Linked DNA regions of Cycloclasticus pugetii PS-1. The protein of the gene in region 1 interacts with the protein of each later gene in a pairwise test. Links are inferred from orthologs where the notes say so. Each region holds a gene or a part of one and is shown in the gene's direction. Other genes may lie near its edges. The genes, in order: dnaX, dnaE, CYCPU_RS0102000 and dnaQ.

What was found.
Region 2: the proteins of dnaX (region 1) and dnaE interact in binary tests that used the Escherichia coli proteins (3 or more experiments, as listed by UniProt). The link is inferred for Cycloclasticus pugetii PS-1 from one-to-one orthologs.
Region 3: the proteins of dnaX (region 1) and CYCPU_RS0102000 interact in binary tests that used the Escherichia coli proteins (3 or more experiments, as listed by UniProt). The link is inferred for Cycloclasticus pugetii PS-1 from one-to-one orthologs.
Region 4: the proteins of dnaX (region 1) and dnaQ interact in binary tests that used the Escherichia coli proteins (3 or more experiments, as listed by UniProt). The link is inferred for Cycloclasticus pugetii PS-1 from one-to-one orthologs.

Annotation. Positions count from the first base shown.
Region 1 is NZ_ARVU01000001.1:1,680,312-1,683,194, reverse strand. It holds dnaX (DNA polymerase III subunit gamma/tau), read left to right. Parts: upstream 1-513; coding sequence 514-2,253; downstream 2,254-2,883. Other genes in the region: recR (recombination mediator RecR), read left to right, coding at 2,605-2,883; CYCPU_RS0108130 (YbaB/EbfC family nucleoid-associated protein), read left to right, coding at 2,278-2,604; CYCPU_RS0108140 (response regulator transcription factor), read left to right, coding at 1-68. UniProt on the Escherichia coli protein: Part of the beta sliding clamp loading complex, which hydrolyzes ATP to load the beta clamp onto primed DNA to form the DNA replication pre-initiation complex.
Region 2 is NZ_ARVU01000001.1:1,062,379-1,071,649, forward strand. Bases 2,326-6,429 are described here. They hold dnaE (DNA polymerase III subunit alpha), read left to right. Parts: upstream 2,326-2,725; coding sequence 2,726-6,229; downstream 6,230-6,429. Other genes in these bases: rnhB (ribonuclease HII), read left to right, coding at 2,326-2,729; accA (acetyl-CoA carboxylase carboxyl transferase subunit alpha), read left to right, coding at 6,272-6,429. In the rest of the region: 3-hydroxyacyl-ACP dehydratase FabZ, read left to right, coding at 1-180; lpxA (acyl-ACP--UDP-N-acetylglucosamine O-acyltransferase), read left to right, coding at 177-947; lpxB (lipid-A-disaccharide synthase), read left to right, coding at 988-2,166; more of rnhB, read left to right, coding at 2,163-2,325; more of accA, read left to right, coding at 6,430-7,231; tRNA lysidine(34) synthetase TilS, read left to right, coding at 7,292-8,620; CYCPU_RS0105150 (CTP synthase), read left to right, coding at 8,717-9,271. UniProt on the Escherichia coli protein: DNA polymerase III is a complex, multichain enzyme responsible for most of the replicative synthesis in bacteria. This DNA polymerase also exhibits 3' to 5' exonuclease activity. The alpha chain is the DNA polymerase catalytic subunit.
Region 3 is NZ_ARVU01000001.1:400,275-408,176, reverse strand. The notes cover bases 405-3,139. They hold CYCPU_RS0102000 (DNA polymerase III subunit chi), read left to right. Parts: upstream 405-1,428; coding sequence 1,429-1,851; downstream 1,852-3,139. Other genes in these bases: CYCPU_RS0101995 (valine--tRNA ligase), read left to right, coding at 2,465-3,139; CYCPU_RS0102005 (leucyl aminopeptidase), read left to right, coding at 405-1,413. Also shown: more of CYCPU_RS0102005, read left to right, coding at 1-404; more of CYCPU_RS0101995, read left to right, coding at 3,140-5,230; CYCPU_RS0101990 (DUF2970 domain-containing protein), read right to left, coding at 5,271-5,477; CYCPU_RS0101985 (glycosyltransferase family 2 protein), read left to right, coding at 5,698-6,579; CYCPU_RS0101980 (glycosyltransferase family 4 protein), read left to right, coding at 6,596-7,669; CYCPU_RS0101975 (class I SAM-dependent methyltransferase), read right to left, coding at 7,686-7,902. UniProt on the Escherichia coli protein: Part of the beta sliding clamp loading complex, which hydrolyzes ATP to load the beta clamp onto primed DNA to form the DNA replication pre-initiation complex.
Region 4 is NZ_ARVU01000001.1:971,525-979,691, forward strand. The notes cover bases 5,168-8,167. They hold dnaQ (DNA polymerase III subunit epsilon), read left to right. Parts: upstream 5,168-6,310; coding sequence 6,311-7,024; downstream 7,025-8,167. Other genes in these bases: CYCPU_RS0104745 (class I SAM-dependent methyltransferase), read left to right, coding at 5,168-5,908; rnhA (ribonuclease HI), read left to right, coding at 5,877-6,314; gltX (glutamate--tRNA ligase), read left to right, coding at 7,257-8,167. Also shown: CYCPU_RS0104725 (ABC transporter permease), read left to right, coding at 1-581; phosphoserine phosphatase SerB, read left to right, coding at 628-1,455; CYCPU_RS0104735 (ABC transporter ATP-binding protein), read left to right, coding at 1,461-3,455; CYCPU_RS0104740 (LysM peptidoglycan-binding domain-containing protein), read right to left, coding at 3,466-5,064; more of CYCPU_RS0104745, read left to right, coding at 5,123-5,167. UniProt on the Escherichia coli protein: DNA polymerase III is a complex, multichain enzyme responsible for most of the replicative synthesis in bacteria. The epsilon subunit contain the editing function and is a proofreading 3'-5' exonuclease.

The DNA of each region.
Region 1 (2,883 bases):
CAAGGCGACTTAATATGCATCGGCGAACCTTGCAGCGTAAATTGGCAAAGCGGCCAGTTAGGCATTAGCGTGCTGTAGCTTAAATTTTGTAATAAGAGGGAGTTTGGCGAGTTCTTCATGCGCAATAATGCAGAATTGGGCCAAGGCATACTTCTACTCTACGGTAAATTAGCATTTAAGGGAAGTTCTTACTAAGCATATTTAGCATAAAGGGCTTCCTGGTTTAAAAATAATGAATAAACTTTATTCTCCCTTCTTGATTGATCGCACACAATGATGGACAATCCCCACCCTGATTGAAAGCAACGAACAATGGTGACTCATGTTGGTCCCCTCGCAATGTGAAGTCGTGAACTCCGCCAGGCCCGGAAGGGAGCAACGGTAGCGATGGAGTCATGTGCCGGGGTGCGGCTGGCATGGGTTACCGCCCATTTTTTAGAGGCTTCTTTAGTTTTAGCTTAAAGGGCTAAAAATTCGCACAATCCCATTGCCTTTGTTACCCTATAAAAACTTATGAGTTATAAAGTCTTTGCAAGAAAATGGCGCCCGTTAAATTTTGCTCAAGTGGTTGGGCAAGAGCATATCGTGCGTGCCTTGGTCAATGGCTTAGAAAATGACCGCTTGCATCATGCCTATCTCTTCACAGGGACACGCGGAGTAGGGAAAACAACAATTGCCCGCGTATTAGCTAAAGCATTAAATTGCCCTAATCTTACTAATGCAGAGCCTTGTGGTGAGTGTGAAACTTGCCTAGAAGTCGATCAAGGTTGTTACCCCGATTTAATTGAAGTTGATGCGGCGTCTAGAACAGGTGTCGATGACACGCGAGACCTGTTAGAAAACGTTCAATATATGCCGAGTCGCGGTAAATATAAAGTTTACCTGATCGATGAAGTGCACATGTTTTCCAAAAGTAGTTTTAACGCGCTGCTTAAAACATTAGAAGAGCCGCCCGCTCATGTTAAGTTTCTTTTAGCAACGACAGATCCACAAAAAATGCCAGTGACCGTTTTATCTCGTTGCTTGCAGTTTAACCTGAAGCGCTTATCGCCAGATCAAATTGAAGGTCAATTTAAGCTAATTCTTGAAAGCGAAGGCATTGCATATCAACAACAAGCAACTGAATTATTGGCACGTGCAGCTGATGGCAGTATGCGTGATGGTCTTAGTTTATTAGATCAGGCGATTGTTCACGGCAACGGTGAGCTGAATGAAGCTGATGTAATTGATATGCTGGGTAGCGTTGCACGCGAACCGGTACTAGATTTACTAAAGGCATTATTAACTCAGCAAGGATCAGAAGTGCTAGCTAGCATTCAAACACTGGATGAATTTGCCCCAGACTATGCAGAAGTGTTGCAGTCGTTATTGATTCACCTGCATCAAATAGCAGTCTGTCAAATAGTTGGAACTGACGCAGAAGATAAAGCGTTGGCCATGTTGGCCCAGCAGTTAAGCAAAGAAGATGTGCAGCTGTATTATCAAATAGCACTGATGGGCCAAAAAGACTTGCCGTTGGCACCTACACCAAAAGTTGGGTTTGAAATGGTGTTATTGAGGATGCTAGCCTTTGCACCGGTTGATGTTGCTAATAGGAGTGATAAACCCATCGCACAAGCTAGCCTTAAGCCAAAGCCACCAGTGGCGGCTCAAAAATTAACTGAAGTAGCAGCGGTGCCAAAAAAGGTCACAGTAGAGGACAGCAAAGAGACGGGCAAAGCTAAAAAAGCTCCTAAACTGATTATTCCTGAAAAAAAAACACCTGAAAATATAGCGCCAGTAACAAAGCGTCCGGTAGAACCGGTTCCTGTCGCTAAAAAAGCAGCCCCCACGGCTCTTATACAACCTGTTGAAACAGTAAAACCAGCTGCCAATGTAGATCTGCCTTGGCATGAGTTGGTGCCAACATTAGGCTTGGATCCCATGACACTTCAGTTAGCGAATAATGCAACATTGGTGAAACTGGACGAGCACGTCTGTGAGTTGATGTTAATGGGCGGGCATGTTTCTCTAAATAAAAAATCAGAGCTAAACTTAGAACAGGCATTGTCTGATTATTATGGGCGCAAGTTACAGCTTCAGCTCATCGAAGGGGCTAAAGACATTGTTACACCGAATAGTATTGCTAATGATAAAGTGGCTGAAAGGCAACGTCAGGCAGAGCAAGAAGTAAGAAACAACCCCGCAGTAAAGAAAATAATGGAGTTGTTTGACGCTACTATTATAGAGGGCTCAATTAAGCCAATAGATTAACCACGGTATAGTACGGAGAAAGAAATGAAGAACCAATTAGGCGACTTAATGCAACAAGCGCAAAAAATGCAAGAAAAGATGCAAGAGGCGCAACAAAAGCTGGCAGAACTTGAAGTGACGGGCGAGTCCGGAGCAGGTCTTGTTAAGGTCGTACTGACAGGAAAACACGAAGCCAAAAGGTTATCGATAGACCCAAGTTTGATTGCAGATAATGACCAGGAAATGCTCGAAGATCTAATTGTCTCAGCGATTAATGATGCGGTGCGTAAAGTTGAAAGTGAAAATAAAGAGAGTATGGCGGGGATGACCGCAGGCATTCCACTACCTCCTGGCTTCAAATTACCTTTTTAAATGCAATCTGAGCCCATTCTTCAAGACCTTATTCAGGCCTTGCGCTGTTTACCGGGTGTCGGTCAAAAGTCGGCCCAACGAATGGCGTTTCATCTACTAGAACGTGACCGTCAGGGCGCCTTTAAATTGGCGCAAAGCCTTGCAGAAGCGGTGGATAAAATTGGACACTGTTCGGTTTGTCAAACGTTGTCGTCTGCTGATATTTGCGGATTATGTTCAGATGATCGCCGTGATCAACAGTTATTATGTATTGTGGAAACACCTGCTGATGTGATGGCG
Region 2 (9,271 bases), 620 kb from region 1 along the record:
GTAGGTATCGATAAAGCGCGTTTTAAACGGTCTGTTGTACCCGGCGACCAATTAATGATAGAAGCGGTTTTCAAAAAGAATAAACGAAATATTTGGTCCTTTTCAGCGTCCGCAACAGTCGATGGAGAATTGGTTGTGTCTGCTGAGATTATGTGTGCCTCAAAGGAGTCGACTAAATGATTCACCAAACGGCTATTATCGACCCAACAGCGTCTATAGGTGAGAATGTAAAAATTGGTCCTTATACGGTTATCGGAGCGAATGTTTCGATAGGCACTGGAACGGTTGTTTCTTCTCACGTTACGATTAATGGAACAACAACAATAGGCAAAAACAATCGAATTTATCAGTTTTCGTCTATTGGTGAAGACCCTCAAGATAAGAAGTATGCTGGTGAAGAGTCATTCTTAGAAATTGGTGATAATAACGAAATCCGCGAATTCACAACAATTCACAGAGGCACAACACAGGATAAAAATATTACGAAAATTGGTAGTAATAATTTATTCATGGCCTATACACATGTTGCTCATGACTGTGTGATTGCCGACGATGTTATTCTTGCTAATGCTGCTTCATTAGGTGGTCATGTACATATTGGCAATAATGCTATCTTGGGCGGTTTCTCCATCGTCCATCAGTTTTGTCATTTGGGTGATCATTGTTTTTCAGCTATGGGTAGCGCGATTACAAAAGATGTGCCGCCTTTTGTAATGGTTGGTGGTCGACCTACCAAACCTCATGGGATCAATACGGTTGGATTAGATAGGCGTGGCTTTTCAGCGGACACTATTTTGCAGGTTAAACGAGCCTATAAATTGCTTTATAAATCAGGCTTAAAGTTAGCTGATGCTAAAGCAGAATTAGTCAATGTTGTAAAAGATCACCCCGAGTTAACCATCATGTTGGATTTTTTAGAGAATTCTAGCCGCAGTATTTTACGATAGTTAGACAGGTAAGCTTCATAAGGATTACCGTGCGTTTACTATGATGCCCACAATTATTGATAAACCTATAAAAGTTATGCTGGTTGCCGGTGAGCACTCTGGTGATATTTTGGGTGCTGGTCTAATAAAACGATTGAAAGAAAGGTACCCTAATGCAACGTTTTCCGGTATTGGTGGACCAAGAATGTTAGCTGAAGGTTTTCAATCGTATTATCCGATGTCTAAATTATCTGTTTTTGGCTTATTTGAAGTGATAAAACATTTACCGGAATTACTGGGGATTAGAAAGCACTTAAAAAAAATCATAATCAGTGAGAACCCAGATGTTTTTATTGGGATAGATGCGCCCGATTTTAATCTAAAACTAGAACGCGAGCTCTATAAAAAAGGAATTAAAACAGTTCATTATGTCAGCCCAACCGTTTGGGCATGGCGGCCAAAACGAATTAAGAAACTAATTGGTTCGTTAAATGCCTTGTTATGTATTTTTCCTTTTGAAGAAACTTATTTTAAAGATACTGCTGTCCCAGCTTATTTTATAGGGCACCCATTAGCCGATAAGCATCAACATCCTATCAATACACAGGCGGCTAGACAGTCTTTAGGATTACACAGTGAACAACCGGTATTAACAATAATGCCCGGTAGCAGGCTTGGTGAGCTTGAACGACATAGTTTTTTATTTTTACAGACCGCCTATAATTGCTCAAATAATATTTCTGGACTCAAAATTTTAGTACCAATGCCAGATCAAGTGGTTGCAGATAAATTTGAAGAATATTATAGAGCGTCGGGGTTGACGCTCGATTTAGAGATAAAAGTAAGGGCGACTACGGAAATGATTGCAGCTGCCAATATGGTGTTAGTGGCTTCTGGTACAGCAACGCTTGAGGTGATGTTGTTTAAAAAACCGATGGTGGTTGCCTACAAATTATCAGCACTAACTGCATGGGTCATTAAAACATTCGATTTACTAAAAGCACCCTTCGTATCGATGCCAAACTTAATAGCAGGCAAAGAATTGGTTAAAGAATATTTACAAGATGACATTAAAGTCGCTACGTTAACTGAAGAATTGGTTAGTTTTTACCAAGATAAAGATAAGACTCAAACTATAGTGAATGAATTTAATAAAATGAAAATAAAATTGACACGTCAGGCTGATATTCAAGCTGCAAACATTGTGTCAGGCGTTATTAATGGTGATGTTTCATTTTGAACAAGGTGGTTGTTGGCTTAGATGAGGTAGGTAGAGGCTGTATTGCAGGGCCTGTTGTTGCAGCGGCTGTCATTCTGGATGATGAAAAACCAATTGATGGCCTGATGGATTCAAAAAAGTTGACAAAAAAGAGACGAGAGGTGCTTGCACAACAGATCATCGAGTCTGCTAAAGCATGGTCAATTGGTCGAGCAGAGGTGGCTGAAATTGATGAAATTAATATTTTACAGGCAAGTTTATTAGCCATGAAACGGGCATTTGATGGCTTGGATATTAAGGCAGGTTATGCCAAAGTTGATGGGACATTCTATCCAGATATTGATCTGCCGGGTGAATGTATCAAAGGCGGTGATAACCTTGTGGCTGAAATCTCCGCGGCTTCGATTATCGCAAAAGTGTATAGAGATGAGCAGATGGCCCTGCTTGATGTGTTATATCCCGGTTATGGCCTATCAAAACATGCCGGTTACCCGACCCCTGATCATAAAATGAAACTTGCCCAGCAGGGTGTTATTTCGATTTACCGACAATCATTTTCCCCAGTGAGAAAATTATTACCATGAGTGAGGCCATCAAGTTTATCCACCTTAGGAACCATACCGAATATTCATTGGTAGATGGCATTATTCGTGTAAAACCATTGGTCAAACGTGTAGCTGAACTAGCTATGCCAGCTATCGGGGTGACCGATCAGTCTAATTTATTTGCCACGGTAAAGTTTTATCGTGCTGCCTTAGCTGCTGGCATCAAACCTATTATTGGGGCGGATGTACAGATAAGAGATTCGGTGGGGCAAAAAAAGCCATATATCATCACCTTACTGGCCCAAAACCAACAAGGTTATTTAGCACTGTGTGAATTAATTTCTGAGGCGTATCTTAATGGTCAAGATAAAGGTGTTGCCTATCTAACCAGTAAAAAAATACTGGAGAAAAATGAAGGTTTAATTGCCTTATCTGGCTGTTTGGACGGGTTGTTCTCAACATCGCTTCAGTCAAATGATACAGAGCAAGCAGATACTATGTTATCTACTTGGTTGCAGGTTTTTAAGGATCGTTTTTACATAGAGCTTCAACGTATTGGTCGATCAGGTGAAGAGGGGTTAAATAACCAGTTATTAGCCTTAGCTAGTAAGCATCATGCACCTATAGTGGCTACTAATAGTGCATGCTTTTTAAAACCAGAGGAGTTTGATGCGCATGAGGCGCGAGTCTGCATTAATCAAGGGCGTGTATTATCTGATACTAGGCGGGTCAAAACGCATACCGAACAGCAGTATTTAAAAAGTCAGGAAGACATGTTGGCGCTTTTTTCTGATTTACCTGAAGCGCTTGAAAATACAGTAGAGATTGCAAAACGTTGCAATGTTGAACTTAGTTTAGGGGAGAACTTTTTACCTGACTTTCCCGTTCCAGAAGGTATGACCATAGATGAATATTTCGCAGATTTATCACAAAAAGGGTTAGAGAAACGAATTCAAGAAACTTCTCATCGAATTAAGTTTGATGATGAAAAAAGGGCCCAGTATCAAGCCAGATTAAAGCGCGAATTAGACGTTATTTGTCAGATGGGCTTTCCTGGTTATTTTTTAATTGTTGCTGATTTTATTCAATGGGCAAAAGATAATGGCGTACCCGTTGGCCCGGGTCGTGGTTCTGGTGCTGGTTCTATTATTGCGTATGCATTAAGAATTACTGACCTAGACCCGCTAGAGTTTGATTTACTGTTTGAGCGATTTTTAAATCCTGAACGTGTGTCAATGCCTGACTTTGATGTGGATTTTTGTATGGATGGGCGTGATCGGGTGATCGATTATGTCGGTGAGAAATACGGACGAGATAAAGTGTCGCAAATTATTACCTACGGGAGTATGGCTGCGAAAGCTGTTATACGTGATGTGGGGCGTGTATTAGGCCATCCTTATGGTTTTGTAGATCGTTTAGCAAAAGCAATCCCCTTTGAAATTGGTATGACCTTAACAAAGGCACTTGATGAAAGCCCTGATCTATTGAACGCATATAAAGAATCAGACGAGGTTCGTGAGCTAATAGACTTAGCTCTAATGCTTGAAGGGGTGGCAAGAAACGCGGGTAAACATGCGGGTGGTGTTGTCATCGCTCCGAGTAAGTTAACTGATTTTTCACCCTTATATTGCGAGGAAGGTGGTGCAAACCTGGTGACGCAGTTTGATAAAGACGATATCGAAGCTGTTGGTTTAGTTAAGTTCGACTTTTTGGGGTTACGAACATTAACAATTATTGACTGGGCCTTACAAAATATAAATCAACGCTTAGCCGCAAAGGGCGAAAAGGCCGTTAATATTGACCTGTTACCTCGCGATGATGAATTAACGTACGAGTTATTAAAAAATTACGCAACAACAGCTGTTTTTCAGCTTGAGTCTAGGGGCATGAAAGACTTGATTCGTCGTCTGCGCCCTGACACCTTTGAAGATATTATTGCTCTAGTGGCTCTCTTTAGACCAGGGCCATTGCAGTCTGGCATGGTGGATGATTACATTAATGTTAAGCATGGTCGCAAAAAAGCAGAATATCCGCACCCAACCTTGATACCAATTTTAGAGCCAACTAATGGGGTTATTTTATATCAAGAACAAGTGATGCAAATTGCTCAGGATTTAGCTGGCTATAGTCTTGGCTCAGCTGACTTGCTGCGTCGAGCGATGGGCAAGAAAAAGCCCGAAGAAATGGCCAAGCAGCGTGAGATGTTTACCACAGGAGCGGTTGCTAATAATGTCGAAGAAAGTGTAGCGACCTATATTTTTGACTTAATGGAAAAATTTGCAGGCTACGGGTTCAATAAATCTCACTCCGCTGCGTATGCATTAATTGCCTACCAAACCGCTTGGTTAAAAGCGCACTACCCATCAGAATTTATGGCCGCAGTGTTGTCTTCAGATATGGACAATACCGATAAAGTTGTTTTGTTCATCGATGAATGTCGTGATATGGGGCTCAATATTCTTCCGCCTGATGTTAATAGCTCTTACTATCGATTTACGACAAATGAAGAAGGCGACATTATCTATGGCTTAGGGGCGCTTAAAGGTGTCGGTGAAGGAGCTATTGAATCAATTATTCAACAAAGAGAACTTAACGGCCCTTATTCTAGTCATGAAGACCTTGCCAATCGTATAGATTTAAGAAAGGCAAATCGTCGTGTGCAAGAAGCTCTTATCAGAGCGGGTGCATTAGATTGTTTTGACACAAACCGTGCACAGCTGATGCAGCAATTAACGAATGTACTTCAAGTGGCTGAGCAGCAGGGGAAAAGTGCGATGGCTGGGCAAAATGATTTGTTCGGCGTAAGCCTTGTTGAAACAACTCAAAAATCTAATGCTGTTCGTGTAAAAGCTTGGAGCGAGCATGAGCGCCTTAAACATGAAAAGACAATACTTGGACTGTATTTAACCGGGCACCCATTTGATACAGTTCGAGATGAAATGAGCAATATTGTTTCAGGAAAATTGGCAGCCTTACATGATATGGAGTTAAGCTCCCCGGGGGGAGGCCAGTATCGGCGTGCAAAAGGAAAACCGATTACCGTCTCTGGTTTGGTGTTAAATATCCGTACACGTCCAACAAAAAGTGGTGCTAAAATTGCCACCATTATTTTAGATGATGGAAGCGCTCGCATGGAGGCTGTGGCCTATAGTGAGGTTTTTGAGACCTATAGCGAACAATTACAGGTCGAGCAAATTGTTGTTATTGAAGGCAGTATCTCTTTTGATGACTTTGCCGGGCAAAATAGAATTAGCATTGAGTCAGTGATGACAGTTGAGCAAGCACGTAAACGGTTCATAAAAGATGTATTGATAGAGTTAGACGCTGATGTTCTAAAACAAGACAATAAAATTAATCAATTACATACTGTTTTAAGTAAATACCGTGGTGGTGATTGCCCGGTTAAAATAAAATTGATGCTACCCGGTGCTTCATCCGCGCTTTTATTGCCGGATGAATGGAATATTAAACCTGAAGATGCATTGTTGACAGATTTACATAATGCATTGCCAGAACAACAAGGCTTTATTCGATATTGAATTTTGCTGGCTGAATTCATCGACTCAAGATAAAATAAGCTTATGAACTTAGATTACTTAGATTTTGAACAACCGATTGTTGAACTTGAAGAAAAGCTTGAAGAGCTTCGTCGAGTTGGATCGGATAATGAAATTGATATCCAAAAAGAGATCGATAGGCTGCAAGAAAAAAGCCTGTCTTTAACGGAGTCGACGTTTGCAAAATTATCTGATTGGCAAATATCAAAACTCTCGCGTCATCCTAAACGCCCATACTCTTTAGATTATATTGATGGTGTTGTTGATAACTTCATCGAATTACACGGTGATCGCCATTATGCTGATGATGCGGCTATTGTTGGTGGATTGGCAAAACTAGATGGGATGCCTGTTATGGTGATTGGGCACCAGAAAGGACGAGATACAAAGGAAAAACTTAAACGTAATTTCGGTATGCCAAGACCTGAAGGCTACCGGAAAGCGCTACGTTTAATGCATATGGCAGAACGTTTTAATTTACCAATTATTACGTTTATTGATACACCCGGTGCCTACCCCGGCGTTGGTGCTGAAGAACGTGGGCAAAGTGAAGCGATTGCAAGAAATCTTTTTGAAATGTCTAAACTTAAAACACCTGTTATCAGTATTGTAATTGGCGAAGGTGGTTCTGGCGGTGCGTTAGCATTGGGCGTATGTGATAAGTTGTTTTTATTAAAATATAGTACGTACTCGGTAATATCTCCCGAAGGCTGTGCATCGATACTATGGAAAAGCTCAGAAAAGGCATCTCAAGCTGCTGAAGCGATGGCAATCACCTCAACGAAGTTATTAGCAAATGGCTTGATCGATGGTGTGATTGAAGAGCCGTTAGGGGGTGCGCATAAAGATTTAGCGTTAATGAAAAAAAGAATCAAAGAGGTTTTACTCAAAGAGGTCGCTGAGCTCAATAGTAAACCCATAGAAACTCTTTTAGCTGAGCGTTACGATCGTTTAATGAGTTATGGAAAATTCACAGAATCCTAATTCTATTTAGCTTCTTTATCACCTTAAACAACGCTAAACTTTATCAATTAAGGTGCTACATTGGATGACCTTGTTAACACTGTTAAGCAGCACCTCGATTCAATAGAGGGTGTTACAAAGGTCGTTGTTGCTTATAGTGGTGGTGTGGACTCACATGTTTTGCTGCATGCCTGTTCAATATTAAGGCAGCAGTTAAAATCACTATTTTTTTCGGCTGTGTATATTGATCATGGTTTACACGATGATTCTGTGCATTGGTCTGAGCATTGTAAAAAAATAACGGCTGAGCTTGGTTTTCCTTTTCATTCTATACAGGTGAATGCGCAGGACAAGCACGGTGATGGCCCAGAACAAGCGGCGAGAGTGGCAAGGTATGCTGCATTATCAACGTTTATAGATAAACACAGTGTTTTATTAACCGCCCAGCATGAGGATGATCAAGCTGAAACGCTAATGCTTCAATTACTTAGAGGTGCGGGTGTGGATGGTTTGGCTAGCATGCCCTCGTTTAATCAATTTAATGCAGGTTTTATTTCAAGACCCTTATTAAGGGTGAGCAAACAACACATTTTGCACTATGCAAAAAACAAAGGTTTGAAATGGGTTGAGGACTCAAGCAACTATGATGTGTCCTATGACCGCAATTTTCTACGCCAAGAAGTCATCCCTTTAATACAAAGCCGATGGCCTGCTTTTTCAAAAACCACTGCACGATCTGCTTCCCACTGTGCCGAAGCGTCTAAAGTCCTTGCTGAACTAAGTAAGGAGCTGTTGAGTGATTCGGTAGGACATGAGTTAAGTATACAGTTACTTGCAGGCAATAAAGAAGAAACACAGCGTTTAATGATTCGGGAGTGGCTTAAAACACAGGGTGTACGTCTACCGTCTAAGAAAATCTTGCAACAAATACAGTCGATGCTAAAAATTGATAGTAATAAACCAACGCTGATTGCTTGGGCAGATCATCAAGTAAGACTGTTTGATAACCGTCTTTTTTACACACCAAAAACTGAACAGTTAATATTGCATAAAGTTAAATGGTGTGGAGAAGTCTTAACCTTGCCTAATTTGCTAGGGATACTCACAAGAACGACGGCTGTTGGAGAAGGGATAGATAAGGCATTATGGGACTCATCAACTACCTCGGTTTGTTATAGGCTAGGTGGTGAACGGATTAAATTAGCAAAAAGATCTGGCAGCAAGGCATTAAAAAAACTTCTTAATGAGGAAAAGATTTTTCCGTGGGTTAGAGATTCAATACCGTTGATTTATTTGGATGATCATTTAGTAGCAGTGGCTAATTTATGGTTGGATGAAAGGTTTTTAGCTAAAGAGGGCGAGCAAGGTTATGTTGTTGAATGGGATCATCCTGACTGGCGAATTAAATAAGCGTTAAGTTTTACTTAATTATATCTTGCGAGTGCTTTCTTATTATTTGATTCGCGTATAATACTTGGCATTCAATTTTTCACTTCATAGGTTTGTATGGCTAAGTTTATTTTTATTACGGGTGGTGTTGTGTCTTCTTTAGGGAAAGGCATATGTGCATCCTCATTAGCAACTATTCTTGAAGCTCGTGGTTTGAAAATAACCATGACAAAGCTCGATCCTTATATCAATGTCGACCCTGGCACAATGAGCCCATTTCAACATGGTGAAGTGTATGTAACAGATGATGGCGCTGAAACAGACCTAGATTTAGGTCATTATGAGCGATTTAGTAACAGCATTATGTCTAAGGCTAATAACTTTACGACAGGCCAAATTTATGAAACGGTTATTAAAAAAGAAAGACGTGGCGACTACTTAGGGGGAACAGTTCAGGTTATTCCTCATATTACTGATCAAATTAAAAAGAATATTATAGACAGTGCAGAAGGCGTTGATGTCGCGCTGATTGAGATTGGTGGAACGGTTGGTGATATTGAATCATTACCCTTTTTAGAAGCTATCCGTCAAATGCGAGTCGAGCTGGGTGATGATCGCTGCCTGTTCATGCACTTAACACTGGTGCCCTATATTGCTTCCGCAAAAGAAATT
Region 3 (7,902 bases), 1.3 Mb from region 1 along the record:
GGTAAACAGCTTGAAATAACCACCCACTTCGACCAAGCCCATGATGGACAAATAGCTGCCGTTTTAAAACAAGGTGACGCTTCTGGCAAAGCGGGCAATACACTGTTACTTCAAATGCCTGCCAGCAGCAAAATAAAGCGTGTGCTTCTTGTCGGTTTTGGCGAGCAAGGCAACACCTCAGCGGAAGATTACACAAAGGCCATCAGCGAAAGCATCAACTCGCTTAAAAACTTACCGATTAAGGCTGTTTGCTCTACATTATTAGCTGTTGAAGTTAGCGGTAAAGATATCAACTGGAAAGTTCGTCAGTTAGTATTGAAGTCTCGTGAAGCACTTTACCAATACACCGATACGCTCACAACCTCCGCGCCCGATGCCAACATATTAGAAAAATGCCAACTATGGCATACCGATGATTACACTGCAAAAATGATCAACAGTGCTGCAGACACCGCCTCGAGTATCGCTAATGGCATTGACAGCGCAAAAAAATTAGCCAATTTACCCGGTAATATTTGCACCCCAAGCTACTTAGCTGAGACAGCAAAAGAACTTGGCAAACAACACGCATCGCTTAAAATAACCATTTTAGATGAAGCCAAAATGGAAGCACTAGGAATGGGCTCATTATTATCTGTTTCTAGGGGTTCTCGCCAACCGGCGAAGCTCATTACTATGGAACATAAAGGTGGCCCAAGTTCTCAAAAACCCATCGTTCTGGTTGGTAAGGGCCTCACTTTTGATGCCGGTGGAATTTCCATAAAACCCTCATCCGGTATGGATGAAATGAAATACGATATGTGCGGTGGTGCAAGTGTCTTCGGCGTGATTCAAATGTGCGCCGAATTAAATTTACCCATCAATGTAGTTGGCGTTGTTCCATCATCAGAAAACCTGCCCGATGGTGATGCCAACAAACCTGGTGATATCGTTACCAGCATGGCCGGTCTAACCATTGAAATTTTAAACACTGATGCAGAAGGACGTTTAATTTTATGTGACGCACTCACCTACTCTGCTAAATTTAAACCTGAAGTAGTCATTGATATTGCTACCTTAACTGGCGCTTGTGTAGTCGCGTTAGGAAAACATGCCACCGGCTTACTAGGCAATAACGATAAATTGGCTAACGAATTGCTAGACGCTGGCATTAAAGCCAATGACAAAGCATGGCAATTACCACTGTGGGATGAATACAAACCCCAGCTAAAAAGTAACTTCGCCGATCTCGCTAATATTGGTGGCCCTGCTGGTGGCACTATTACCGCAGCCTGCTTCTTGTCACACTTTACCGAAGATTATAAATGGGCTCATTTAGACATTGCCGGCACTGCCTGGAAATCGGGTACGGATAAAGGCGCAACTGGTCGCCCTGTTCACATGCTAAGCCAATTTATATTGGATCGCTGTTAAACAAGCCATTACAAAATGACCAGAATCGACTTTTATGTACTGCCAGATGACACCCCTGATGCACAGCACCTTTTTGCCTGTCGGCTAGCTCAAAAAGCTAGCAAACAGGGTCATCGCGTGTATATTCATACCGATTCAGAACAACAATCCAAGACAGTGGATGACTTGCTTTGGTCCTTCTCGCCCACCAGTTTTGTACCACATACTATGGACCCAACAAAGTGCGCCAACCACCCAGTGTACATTAACCACACTGGTGACCCGTTAGATATTCACGACGTGCTAATTAACCTTACTGAGAAAACACCCGATTGTTTTGCTCGGTTTGAACGATTTGCTGAGCTTGTTAATCAAAATGAATCAATTAAACAAGCAGGACGGGAGCGGTTTAAGTTTTATAAGAGCAGAGGGTATCGACTGCAGACGCATAAAATTTGATTCTTATTATCGCTGTCGCTAGAGTGTTCATTTCTAGTTAAAGTTTCGCCCTAAAGGCCGAGTTACTCTTTTGTCAGTAACAACAAAAGAATAACCAGAAAAATGCCACCCAAATGCTTTCACCCTGAAGGGTTCCTTCAAAACCAATCACTAAAATAGCTACTGTGGAACTCGCCTACAAAACAGGCTCAAACAGCCACATTAGAACGCTCTATTTTAATGCTTAGTTTTTCAGTGAGAGCAAAAGGGGATATTAAAATCAAGACCGGTTCAGATATGGCTCTAGATTTACCGTCCCTTTATCTCGCAAGTAAATTAGCTGTTTTCGGATAAGTAAGCAGGTTCTCTGAGCGTAGCGAGTTTACCTGCGAGCCCGAAAACTGTTAATTTACTGATATTAGGGCACCCTTTTCTTTGGTTCGTTACTTTTGGGTGAACAAAAGAAATGAACGTCCTCGCGACAGCGAAAAACTATAAACATTACGTATTAAGGAAAACTAACAAACCTTCTTCTTGTAAAATATCATTAAGCTAAAAACTTGCTTACCAACAACCCCACCCTCTCCAACAAAGTTATAATACCGCCTTTAAAAATCAACACCGAACACACACGATGGATAAGACATACGCCCCGCATGACATAGAATCTCGCTGGTATCGCCAATGGGAAGAACAAGGTTACTTCGAACCCAAAGGAGGCGATAGCGCCTATTGCATTATGATACCGCCGCCCAATGTTACCGGTAGCTTACACATGGGGCATGCTTTCCAAGACACGATCATGGATTCACTAACGCGTTACCATCGTATGCAAGGACACAACACCCTATGGCAAGCCGGTAGTGATCATGCCGGTATTGCGACCCAAATGGTGGTTGAACGCCAATTAAACGCAGAAGGTAAAACTCGCCACGACTTAGGCCGCGAAGAATTTGTTGAGCGCATTTGGGATTGGAAAGAATTATCTGGCAACACCATCACTAAGCAATTACGCCGCATGGGCACCTCCCTAGATTGGTCGCGCGAGCGTTTCACCATGGACGAAGGGCTGTCTAAAGCGGTTAACGAAGTGTTTGTAAAACTACATGAAGAAGGGCTCATTTATCGCGGTAAACGCCTGGTTAACTGGGACCCTAAATTACACACTGCGGTATCCGACCTTGAAGTTATTTCGCAAGAAGAACAAGGCCATATGTGGCATATGCGCTATCCATTAGCCGATGGTAGCGGTGAACTTGTGGTTGCAACGACCCGCCCAGAAACCATGCTAGGCGATGTTTGTGTCGCCGTTCACCCATCTGACGAACGCTACCAACACCTTATTGGCAAAATGATCGCGTTGCCTTTATGTAAACGTGAAATCCCAGTTATTGCCGATGATTATGTAGACCCAGAATTTGGCACTGGCTGTGTAAAAATAACCCCTGCTCACGATTTTAACGATTATGAGGTGGGTCAACGCCACAATATGCCGTTAATCAACATCTTCACCGTTGACGCCAGCATCAATGATGAGATGCCAGAAAAATACCGTGGCTTGGATCGCGTGGCAGCACGTAAACAAATCGTACAAGATTTGGATGATTTAGGCTTATTAGCTAAAATTGATGACCATAAACTCATGGTGCCTCGTGGCGATCGGTCAGGGGTGATCATTGAACCTTTGTTAACAGACCAATGGTTTGTTAAGGCCAAACCGCTGGCAAAACCTGCTATTGAAGCGGTTAAAAGCGGCAAAATTAAATTTGTACCTGAAAACTGGGATAAAACCTATTACAACTGGATGAACGATATTCAGGACTGGTGCATTTCTCGTCAAATTTGGTGGGGCCATAGAATTCCCGCTTGGTACGATGAGAGTGGCAACATATATGTTGGCCGCAATGAAGCCGAAGTCCGTGAAAAAAACAACCTAGCCGATAGCCTTGTATTATCACAAGATGAAGATGTATTAGACACTTGGTTCTCATCCGCATTATGGCCATTCTCTACCCTTGGCTGGCCCGATAAAACACCTGAGCTTGATACTTTTTACCCCACCAGTGTACTCGTTACCGGTTTCGACATCATCTTCTTCTGGGTCGCCAGAATGATTATGATGGGCTTGAAGTTTATGGACGATGTGCCATTTAAAGAAATATACATTCACGGCTTAGTGCGCGATGCGGAAGGGCAAAAAATGTCCAAATCCAAAGGTAACGTACTGGACCCGATTGATTTAATCGACGGCATTACGCTAGATGACTTACTTGAAAAGCGTACAAAAGGCCTTATGCAACCAAAAATGGCTGCTAAAATCGAGAAAGATACCCGTAAGCACTTCCCCGATGGCATCCCTTCTTTTGGCACCGATGCACTACGTTTTACCTTTGCCTCACTGGCCTCGACTGGGCGCGACATTCGATTCGATTTAAACCGAATTGAAGGCAACCGTAATTTCTGCAACAAATTGTGGAATGCTACTCGCTACGTGCTAATGAATACCGAAGGCGAAGACACGGGTTTAACCAACGAACCTTGTATTTACAGCTTGCCAGATCAATGGATCAAATCTCGTTTACAAAAAACCGAAGCCAACGTTATTGCCTCTATCGAAAAATACCGCTTCGACTTAGCCGCGCAATCGCTGTATGAGTTCCTTTGGAATGAATACTGTGATTGGTACTTAGAGTTATCAAAACCAATTTTGCTTGATGACAATAGTTCAGCCGAACAAAAACGGGGAACTCGCCAAACCTTAATTCGTGTGCTAGAAACTGTGCTGCGCTTACTACACCCGCTGATGCCATTTATTACCGAAGAAATTTGGCAGCAAATAGCACCACTGGCAGGCAAAACGGGCGATACCATTATGCTACAGGCCTACCCAAAGCCCGATGACAGTAAAATATCTGCCGCTGCTGAAAGTGATATGCAATGGGTAATGGATTTCGTTATGGGCATTCGTCAAATTCGCGGCGAAATGAATATCCCCCCTAGTAAGCCATTACCGGTACTGTTAAACCACTGTTCAGAACAAGACCAACAGCGTCTTACAGATAATCGTTTATTATTGGAAAAACTAGCACGTATAGAATCCATCACCACATTAAACGCAGCAGATGAAGCACCACAATCTGCTATTGCTCTAGTCGGTGATATGCAAGTGCTAATACCAATGGCTGGGCTAATTGATAAAAATGCCGAGCTAGAACGCTTAAATAAAGAAATTGAAAAGCTTGAAAAAGAGGCATCACGCATCAGCGGTAAATTATCAAACGCTTCTTTTATCGACAAAGCACCCGCTGCCGTTATAGAAAAAGAAAGAGCAAAACAGCTCGATATTACCTCAAAACTTAGCAATTTAAACGATCAAAAAGAGAAGATCGCCACCCTATAACTGTCTTATTAACTAGCTAGGCCGGTCATTCTTCATCGGTTTAGCTAGGCAATACCATTTTAACAACGCCTAACACAGCAAAAATAAACAACAAGGCCAAGATAAACCCAGTCACAATAAACACCTTAGGGTTTCCATATTGAAAATCTCGCCTTCTTCGTGACTCTTTAGAAACCCCCAAAAATGACAACATTGTACTGCCTACCATTTGCCAAAAAGAAGGTGCTAATCCATCATCTTGCTTCATTTAATACTCCTAAGGTCAAATAAATTAAACACATTTTAACACCCCCTAATACCTTATTGCTAAAGTCCTTACGATTAAAGAAACCAGAATAGGGGCATTAAATTAGCGTCAAATAGAACTCTTGCTAAGCAAGCATAAATCTTCTGCCTATTTAGACAAAGCACGTCCTAATAAAAAATATGAGACAATTAAACTTATAATTAATTTTAACGGTTTAAACATGGTAAAAAACACACCTACTCTCAGCATTGTAATGCCCTGTTTAAATGAGGCAGAAAACCTTGAAGCCTTGCTACCCCAATTAAAATCAGCACAACCAACGGCTGAAATTTTAGTTATTGATGATGGCTCAACAGATGCCTCTAAAGCCATCTGCGAACAACATGGCGTAAAAGTTATCTCCCACCCCCACCCGTTAGGTAACGGGGCAGCCATTAAAACGGGCGCACGAAATGCCTCCGGAGACATTATTGTTTTTATGGATGCTGATGGACAACATAACCCAGACGATATCCAACGGTTATTATCTAAATTGGCCGAAGGTTATGACATGGTTATTGGTGCTCGGCAATCAGGCTCTCATGCATCAACCAAAAGGCTGTTAGGTAACGCCGTCTTTAATAAACTGGCTTCTTTTATGACCGGCCATAAAATAGAAGACCTCACGTCGGGCTTTAGAGCGGTTCGAGCAAACCATTTCAGAAAGTTTTTATACCTTTTACCTAATGGCTTCTCATACCCCACCACCTCGACCATGGCATTCTTCCGTTCAGCCTTACCGGTCGCCTATATTCCTATTAAAGCAGGAAAGCGTGAAGGCAAAAGCAAAATAAAGCTACTAAAAGATGGCTTACGCTTCTTTATTATTATCTTAAAAATTGGCGCACTTTTCTCACCCATGCGTTTATTTTTACCCACTAGTGCTTTTTGTTTCCTATGCGGGGTCATCAATCATATTGACAGCTATCTATCTTCAGGCACATTCAGCAATGGCAGTTTATTTTTGTACGTCGCTTCCGTATTTATTTTTTTAATGGGAATATTGTCTGAGCAAATATCATCGTTACATTATAGAAACTCTGAAAAAGAAGGCCATCGGTAACTTTTCTCTGAACACAATGAACCTTCTATTTATATCTAGGGCTCACCCACCAACCATAGGTGGCATTGAGAATCAAAACGAAGCCTTAGCTCGCCACCTCTCTAACTTGATAACATGCCGAACGATTATTAATCGGTTTGGCAAAAAGGCACTCCCTTTCTTTATACCGTGGGCCATCATTACCGGTTTAATTAAAATAAGAAAAGCAGATCAAGTTTTACTCGGAGATGGTGTTGCAGCTATTGTGGGCTGGTTCATTAAGTTGTTTTCTAATAAGCCCGTCAGTTGCATTTTACATGGGCTAGATATTACTTGGGATAACCCTGTTTATCAAAAAATTTGGATCTGCTTTTTTTTCAGGAAAATTGATTTCTTTATCGCTGTCAGCCATTCCACAAAAGATATCGCTATAAGTGCGGGTATTCCAGCCGAAAAAATTTCAGTCATCCCTAATGGTGTAGAAAAGTCTGCCATCATTCCGCTATCAAAAAGAAAACTACAACAGCGCCTACAAATAAATTTAGACAATAAATTTACATTACTTTCATTAGGCCGCTTAGTAGAAAGAAAAGGCGCTCACTGGTTTATAAAGAACGTCATGGTTCACTTGCCAAAAGACATCATTTACCTCATTGCTGGTGATGGGCCTAATAAAGATAAGATCAGCTCCTTAATAAAAAAATTACACTTAGACAACAATGTCTATTTATTGGGAGAAGTCGATAATCAATTAAAAGAAACCCTATTCACCCACAGCGATTTATTTATACAAGCAAACATCCCAATAAAAAACGATGTTGAAGGCTTTGGCATCACTCAATTAGAGGCCGGCCTTTGCGGCTTACCGTCCATATCATCCAATTTGGAAGGTATTCAAGACGCAATACAAGAAAACAAAAATGGCTGGTTAGTTGAGCCCTTAAACGCAGATGCATTTAGAAGCCTTATTTTAGAAAAAAAAGCGTTACTAAAAAAAGACCAACAAATAATTAGTAATCGTGTCGCCAAACACTGCCTTGAGAATTTTGAGTGGTCACGAATTGCTATGCGTTACAAAGAAAACCTTATTAATACAAACCCTTCTCGTTAAGCAGCTTAATTCTACTCTAAAACTTTTTAATAGATGCTAAGTGAAAAACTTGGTACTGCCATTTTAAAGGCCATACACATAAGGCTAATGCTTGAAAAAGGCGAGGCAACATGGACCTCCAACCATTTAACAAAATCCAAGAAAACGAAACCACATGTAAATCTTTCCAACGATGATTAACAACAATTCCCGCTGAAATAAACAAATCATTCCATTCATCAAGCGTCCTAACC
Region 4 (8,167 bases), 700 kb from region 1 along the record:
GTTGGATAGACGATGTTATTCAATACCTCTATACCACCCTAAGCTCCATTCCTAGTGTGTTACTGATAGCTGCAGCTATCTTAATGGCGCAGGTTTATATGGCAAATAACCCTGAATTATTTACCACAGTTGAAGACAGAGCGGATATGCGGCTCTTGCTGCTGTGTATGATTTTAGGTATTACGAGTTGGACAGGGCTTTGTCGACTATTACGTGCGGAAACCTTGAAAATTCGCGAAATGGACTATGTTGTTGCTGCTCGAGCATTAGGTGTTGGGAAGTTTCAATTGTTGAAGCGGCATGTGCTGCCTAATGTCATGCATATAGTGATGATTACCATTGTGCTCGATTTTAGTGGATTAGTGCTGGCCGAAGCGGTTCTGTCTTATATAAATATAGGTGTTGATCCATCAACCTACAGCTGGGGCAATATGATTAATACATCGCGGTTAGAAATGGCGCGTGAGCCGATTGTTTGGTGGTCTTTAACCGCGGCGTTTATTTTTATGTTTACCTTGGTGTTAGCGGCTAATTTATTTGCGGATGTCGTACGGGATGCTTTTGACCCAAGATCAATATAATTGAAAGCGTAGATTAACTTAAATTAAATTTGTAACGTATTGAATAATGAATAAATATATTTTCCATGATGCTCTTTTTTCTGATCAAGACCTTTCTTATATCAGTAAGGTTTTTGATACAAAAGCTGAACCTAACGATGGGTTTTATAGCTTAACGAGTCCACAGTTTGTTGAGCTTTCAGCAGTACGCCAGGCATTAAACTGCGATGTAAGTCGGTTACCAGATCATTTCGATGGACAGCAAGTACGCTTAATAGTCACTGATATGGACTCAACATTAATTTCTATTGAATGTATTGATGAAATTGCTGATATGTTAGGTATCAAGCCAAAGGTGTCGAGTATTACAGAAGCTGCGATGCGTGGTGAGTTAAATTTTGAAGAGTCGTTGACTCAACGAGTTGCGTTATTGAAAGGGTTACCTGTCGGGGAGTTGCAGCGTGTCTATGATGAACGGTTAAAGCTAAACCCGGGTGCAGAGAAACTTAATGATTATTTAAAGCAGTCAAAGATAAAGTTGGCCCTAGTGTCAGGTGGTTTTACTTTTTTTACTGAAAAATTAAAAAACAGATTAAACCTAGATTACACACTAGCTAATACCTTGGAAGTTGCTGATGGTTGCCTAACCGGTGCAGTGGAGGGTGATATTGTTGGCGCACAATCAAAAGCAGATTTGTTATTAGCGTTGTCTAAGGAATTGGGGTTAGCGCAGCATCAAGTGATAGCAATGGGTGATGGCGCCAATGACTTGTTGATGATGAATTGTGCTGGTTTAAGCGTGGCTTATCATGCAAAACCAACCGTTCAGGCTCAAACGGATATTCAATTAAACCATCGTGGTTTAGATGCTGTGGTTGATCTACTGAAAGCTTAATTAAGATGCGCGCACCGATACTGTCCGTTGACGGACTGATGACTCAATTTAATCAACCGTCTGAAACGGTTAAAGCGGTTGATGGTGTAAGTTTTGACATTGCTGAAGGGGAGACCTTTGCACTGGTTGGTGAGTCGGGTTGTGGCAAGTCAGTGACTGCTTTATCAGTAATGAGGCTGTTGTCTAATAACGCGCAAATAACAGCAGGAAAGGTACTATATCGGGGCGTCGATCTATTACGGATGGCAGAAAAAGATATGCGTCAGGTACGTGGAGCGCGTATATCGATGATATTTCAAGATCCAATGACATCGTTGAACCCAGTGCTAAGTATTGGGGAGCAGATTGCAGAAGCAGTTTTAGTACATAAGAAACAAGCCGCTGAGGATGTGAGAAAACGTGTCATAGGATTGATTAAACAAGTCGGTATACCGGATGCAGATGAACGTTATGCTGATTACCCCCATCAATTATCCGGAGGAATGAGACAGCGAGTGATGATTGCCATTGCGTTAGCAAATGAGCCTGATTTATTGATTGCCGATGAGCCGACAACAGCGCTAGATGTAACTATCCAAACGCAAATTCTACAGTTGCTTAAAGAATTGCAGCGAGAAATGGGCATGTCGTTATGGATTATCACGCATGACTTGGGCATTGTGTCTGATATGGCTGACAAAGTTGCGGTGATGTATGCAGGGCAGTTAGTTGAAATGGCATCGCGAGATGACTTTTTTAAAAAGCCAGTACATCCTTATAGTCAGCGTTTATTTGATGCTGTTCCTAAAATGGAAAAGCGCAAGGAGTCGTTGGTAACCCTGCCAGGCACAGTTCCTAAGCTATCGCAGCCATTTGTTGGCTGCCGGTTTGCAGATCGTTGTGATTTTAAACAGTCGTCTTGTGTAGATTCGACTATGGTTGAGTGGACCGAGGTATCTAATACACATCAAGTAAGGTGTATAAGGGTAGGCGAGCTTGAACTGGTTGAGAAACTAGGGACTACATTGGCTCCTTCAAATGAAGATGCGGTAAACCATTCATCGTTAACGGTTAATCAATTAAAAGTTCATTTTCCGATCAAGAAAGGCTTGCTAAAGCGCACGGTTGGGCAGGTTAAGGCGGTAGATGAGGTTAGTTTGGACTTAACAGCAGGCAGTACAACTGCGTTAGTTGGGGAGTCCGGTTGTGGCAAAACCACGTTAGGAAAAGCACTGTTACGATTGTTGCCTATTACATCGGGTGATGTTGTATATAAGGGGCAGAATATCGCAAAGCTCTCAGAAAAAGCTTTTCAAGCATACCGCCAGCAGCTGCAAATTATTTTCCAAGATCCATTCTCATCGATGAACCCAAGAATGCTGGTTGGTGATATTTTGGAGGAAGGAATTAGGGCGTTAAAACCTAATTTAAGTGATGCCGATGTTGTGCGTGAGTGCAACAGCTTACTGCTTAAAGTTGGCTTAACAACAGAGGTTAGATTACGTTATCCTCACGAGTTTTCAGGTGGGCAGCGTCAACGTCTTTGTATTGCCCGTGCTTTGGCGGTTAATCCGTCAGTAATTGTTTGTGATGAACCAACCAGTGCATTAGATGTTTCTGTGCAAGCGCAAGTTTTAAATTTGTTGAAACAACTGCAACATGAGAAAGGGCTTAGTTATTTATTTATTACTCATGATCTGTCAGTGGTGGCTTATTTAGCTGATAAGGTTGCCGTTATGTATTTAGGGCGAATTGTTGAATATGGCAAGGTTGAAGAGGTACTTAATCGCCCGGCTCACCCTTATACAAAGGCATTGATTGAAGCAGTTCCTAGCTGGGATAAAGATTTGGGGAAAAAGGTCATTAAACTGCCAGATAATATGCCATCACCCGCTAATCCGCCAACTGGCTGCCATTTCCATACACGTTGTGATCAAGCGATGGCTGATTGTAGCCAAATCAAACCGACTGATGTGTTATTGAGTGAAAGCCATAAAGTAGCCTGTTTGTTGTATCGGTAAACGTAGCTTGTTATGTCCTGGTGACATCAACAATAATTTTTAGTTTTTGTCCTGGCTTCAGGTATTTTTTATTTAAGGTGTTCCAACGTTTCAAATCTATAATGCTAACGTTGAACTTCCTAGAAATAAGGTACAAAGAGTCACCGCTTTTTACGGTATAGCGAATAGTCTGGTTTTTACGTTGAGAGGCAAGTTGTGTGCGCGGGCTTGGATGTGTTGGGTGCTGACTCCAAATAACCAGCTTTTGACCAATTTTTAAGGTATCTCTGGGGGCCATTGCATTCCATTTAGCTAAGCTGCGAACGCCCACTCCGTATTGTTTAGCAATACTCCAGAATGAATCGCCTGACTGAACGTAATACTCTACTTTTTGCCCCTGGCGCGTGGTGTTAATAATGTCACTTTTACGCATATCCGCACTACTAGCGTATAAACGATTATTGTAATTAGCCGTAGGTATAAGTAGATGCTTGCCAGCTCTGATCAGGTTGTTTTTAATAGGGTTAGCTTGTTTTATTTGTGTAACCGTCGTGCGGTAACGTCTAGCAATTTGTCCCAAAGTTTCGCCGTTTTTAACTTTATGGCGAACCCACTTTAAGCGTTGTGAGTCGGGTAAAGCAGCCAATTTAGTTTTAAAATCGGCAGATTTAGACACGGGAAGTAGTAGGTAATGGGGCCCTTCAGGGCTGGTTGCCCATTGGTTAAATGAAGGGTTAAGAATGTATAAGTCTTCAATGCTAATTTCGGCAAGCTCAGCGGCGCGAGCAAGGTCAAGTTGTTTTGTAATGTTTACTTTTTCAAAAAATGGCTCATTAGGGATATCGATGAGTGTTACATTGTACTTGTCGGCATTTGCAAGAATACTTGCAATGGCAATTAATTTGGGGACGTAATGTCGCGTTTCTTTGCGAAGGCTAAGTGCCCAAAAATCAGTTGGGTGACCGAGTCGCCTGTTCTTTCTCATTGCTGACGACACAGAACCGCCGCCTGCATTATAGCCAGCTAAGGCAAGAAACCAATCATCATCAAATCGTTTAGATAGTTTTGTAAGGTAAGTTAAAGCAGCATTTGTAGAAGCGTACACATCACGTCGCCCATCATACCACCAAGTTTGTTTTAAGCCGTATGCGACACCAGTAGAGGGGATGAACTGCCATAAACCAGCAGCTCTGCCATGCGAATAAGCAAAGGGTTTATAAGCACTTTCAACAATGGGTAAGAGGGCAAGTTCACCGGGAAGTCCGCGTTTTTCTATTTCATTAACGATATGGAAAAGATACGGTTTTGCATTTTGTTGAACGCGTATTAAATAGTCAGGGTGTTTGCTGTACCAGTCAATCTCAGCTTGGATGCGGTCGTTTTCAATGGTCGGGAATTGATACAATGAGAACAAACGAGACCAGAGATTTTTCGACAAATTGACGTTAGATGAAGGCGTTTTTTGAACAGCCTTTATAGTGCTTGAACTGGCTAGCGATTGTGCTTCAGTAGAAGGGTTTAGTTCAGCTGTTGGCGTCGGTTTAAGCTGTATCGGGGTACAAGAAATAAGTATAGTAAAGCTGGCAAATAAAAGAAAACTGATCGTTTTATTTGTGATTAAATATCGCATTGAATTGGGCTAGTTGTGACGGGTTAGTTTAATATTCTAATTATAGGTTGTTTAATTAATGGTAGACAGAAAAAACTCATTTATAGGCAGCACTAGCGAACTTCGTCATTGGTTTGAGTCGCCTATTGGGCAAATTTTTCGGCAAACGGAATCTGTTTTATTAAGTGAAAAACTCAAAGAGGGGTTTCACCCAGAAGTATTACAGCTTGATTTTATCGGTTGGGAAGACGAGCTTCATGAAGCAATGCGTTTTGCTCATTACACTATTTTGGACCATGAGTTAAACAAGACGACAAACTACCCATGCATCGTCGGGGAGGCCGATAGTTTACCGATAGAAACGCATAGTGTAGATGTTGTTATTATGCCTCATACATTAGAGTTTGAAGAAAACCCTCACCAAGTTTTGCGCGAAGTAGATCGAGTATTAAGGCCTGAAGGCATTATCTTATTGATGGGGTTTAATCCGTGGTCTTTTTGGCATTTACCTCGATTTTTACCAAAAGTGATGAAAAAAACACCTTGGAACGGTCATTTTATTAGTCGTTATCGGGTGGTCGATTGGTTAAGGTTGTTGAATTTCGAGATTGAAAAAAGCAAAGGTTGCTGTTTGTTTCCATTGCATAAAAAAGAAGCGACGACGACACGACAAAAACTTATTGAAAAGGTACTGGCCTGTTTGCCCTTTTTGCCAGCCGCATATTTTGTAATGGGTGTTAAGCGTGTTTCAGGTGGCACGCCTATTTTTCATTTAAAAGATTTAAAAAAACGATTTATTTCACCTCTAACTGAACCAGCGACAAAGGTAATACATGTTAAAAAAGAGCGTACAAATATACACTGACGGCGCATGCCGAGGAAACCCAGGAATAGGCGGTTGGGGCGCCAGTTTGCAGTACAACGGGACTAAAAAAGAAATTTACGGGGGAGAGCTAGAAACGACCAATAACCGTATGGAGCTAACCGCGGTAATTGAAGCGTTGAAACTATTAAAAGAACCAGCGGAATTAACCATCAATAGTGACTCTAAATATGTTTTAAGTGGCATTAATGAGTGGTTACCCAACTGGAAAAAAAGAAACTGGAAAACGGCGAGTAGAAAGCCCGTTAAAAATGTGGATCTTTGGCAACAATTAGATGCATTGGCTCAACCGCACACTATTAAATGGGTTTGGGTTAAAGGGCATAGTGGTAATGTAGGTAATGATAGGGCCGATGAGCTGGCAAATATGGGTATAGATTCATTATGAGACAAATTATTTTAGATACTGAAACCACTGGGCTTGAGCCAAAACAGGGGCACCGTATTATCGAGGTAGGATGCGTTGAGTTGGTTAATAGACGTTTAACAGGGAACAATTTCCATTATTACTTGAATCCGCAGCGAGATATTGATGAAGGGGCTGTTGAGGTGCATGGTTTAACAGCTGAGTTTTTAGCGGATAAACCGTTATATGAGAATATTGCAGAAGAACTTTTCGAGTATCTAAAAGGAGCCGAAGTGATTATTCACAACGCGGCATTTGACGTTGGCTTTATTAATCATGAATACAGTTTGATGGGTTCGGATCATACAGATATGGCATCGTGGTGTGAGGTGACAGACTCTCTGCATATGGCTAGAAAGATGTTTCCTGGCCAACGCAATAGCTTAGATGCGCTTTGCAAGCGCTTTGAGATAGACAATAGCCAACGAACGTTGCATGGCGCTTTGTTAGATGCTGAGATTCTAGCCGATGTGTATTTGATGATGACCGGTGGGCAAAACTCCCTGTTTGCTGATGAGCATCAAACGGATACTGTATTTGAGCCTAAAATGTTAGATAAGAATCGCCAGCTTTTACCAGTTATTAAGGCGAGCAGTGACGAGTTAGAAAAGCACGCTGAGCGAATGGAAATGATTAATAAGGCGTCCGGTGGCCAATGTGTTTGGGATAAAATTAACCAAACTGCTCAGTAGGTATAAGGCGTGTAAATATTAAGAAAAGTCATTGGTTTTAAATAGAGACTATTTTGTCGATCATGAGCAAATGACTTAATGCGATGTAACGAGCCATTACGGGGCTGCTAAAGCCTTAACGAAAGTTATTATTTTGTGATGGCTTCATTTAGTAACAGTTTTTTGCTGACTTCCATGAAACTTACCCTCGTTGAGTATAAAATATCGCTTTTATTTTATCTGGTGATTTTAAATGACAGTCCGTACACGATTTGCTCCTAGCCCCACAGGTTACCTACATGTTGGTGGTGCAAGAACAGCCTTATTTTCATGGTTATATGCTAAAAAAACAAAAGGGCAGTTTGTATTAAGAATAGAAGACACCGACCGTGAACGGTCTACAGACGAATCTGTGCAAGCTATTTTTGATGGTATGAAGTGGCTTGGACTATCCCATGATGAAGGGCCTTTTTTTCAAACAGAGCGATTTTCCCGTTATCAAGAAATTATTGAACAGCTATTAGAACAAGGTGATGCTTATCATTGTTATTGTTCTGCTGAAGAAGTAGAAGCAATGCGTGAGCAGCAGCGTGCTAATAAACAAAAACCACGTTATAACGGGAAGTGCCGACACCGTACAGAAGCTGTTGAAGGCGTGTCGCCAGTGGTACGCTTTAAAAACCCAGAAACGGGTATGGTTGTTTTTGATGATTTGGTACGCGGCGAAATATCCATTGCTAATGACGAGTTAGATGACCTGGTTATTGCCCGATCAGATGGCACACCAACGTATAACTTAACCGTTGTGGTGGATGACTTAGATATGAATATGACGCATGTGATACGCGGCGATGATCATATCAACAATACACCTCGACAAATCAACATTATGAAAGCACTTGGTGCTCAGGAACCTCGATTTGCACATGTGCCGATGATTCTTGGCGACGATGGCGCACGATTATCCAAACGACATGGTGCGGTTAGTGTTATGCAATATCGCGATGACGGTTTTCTACCCGAGGCCTTATTGAATTATTTGGTTCGTTTAGGCTGGTCTCATGGTGACAAAGAGTTGTTTACACAAGCTGAAATGATTGAGCTATTTGATATTAAAGATGTCAATAGAACCGCCTCAACATTCAATACAGAGAAACTACTTTG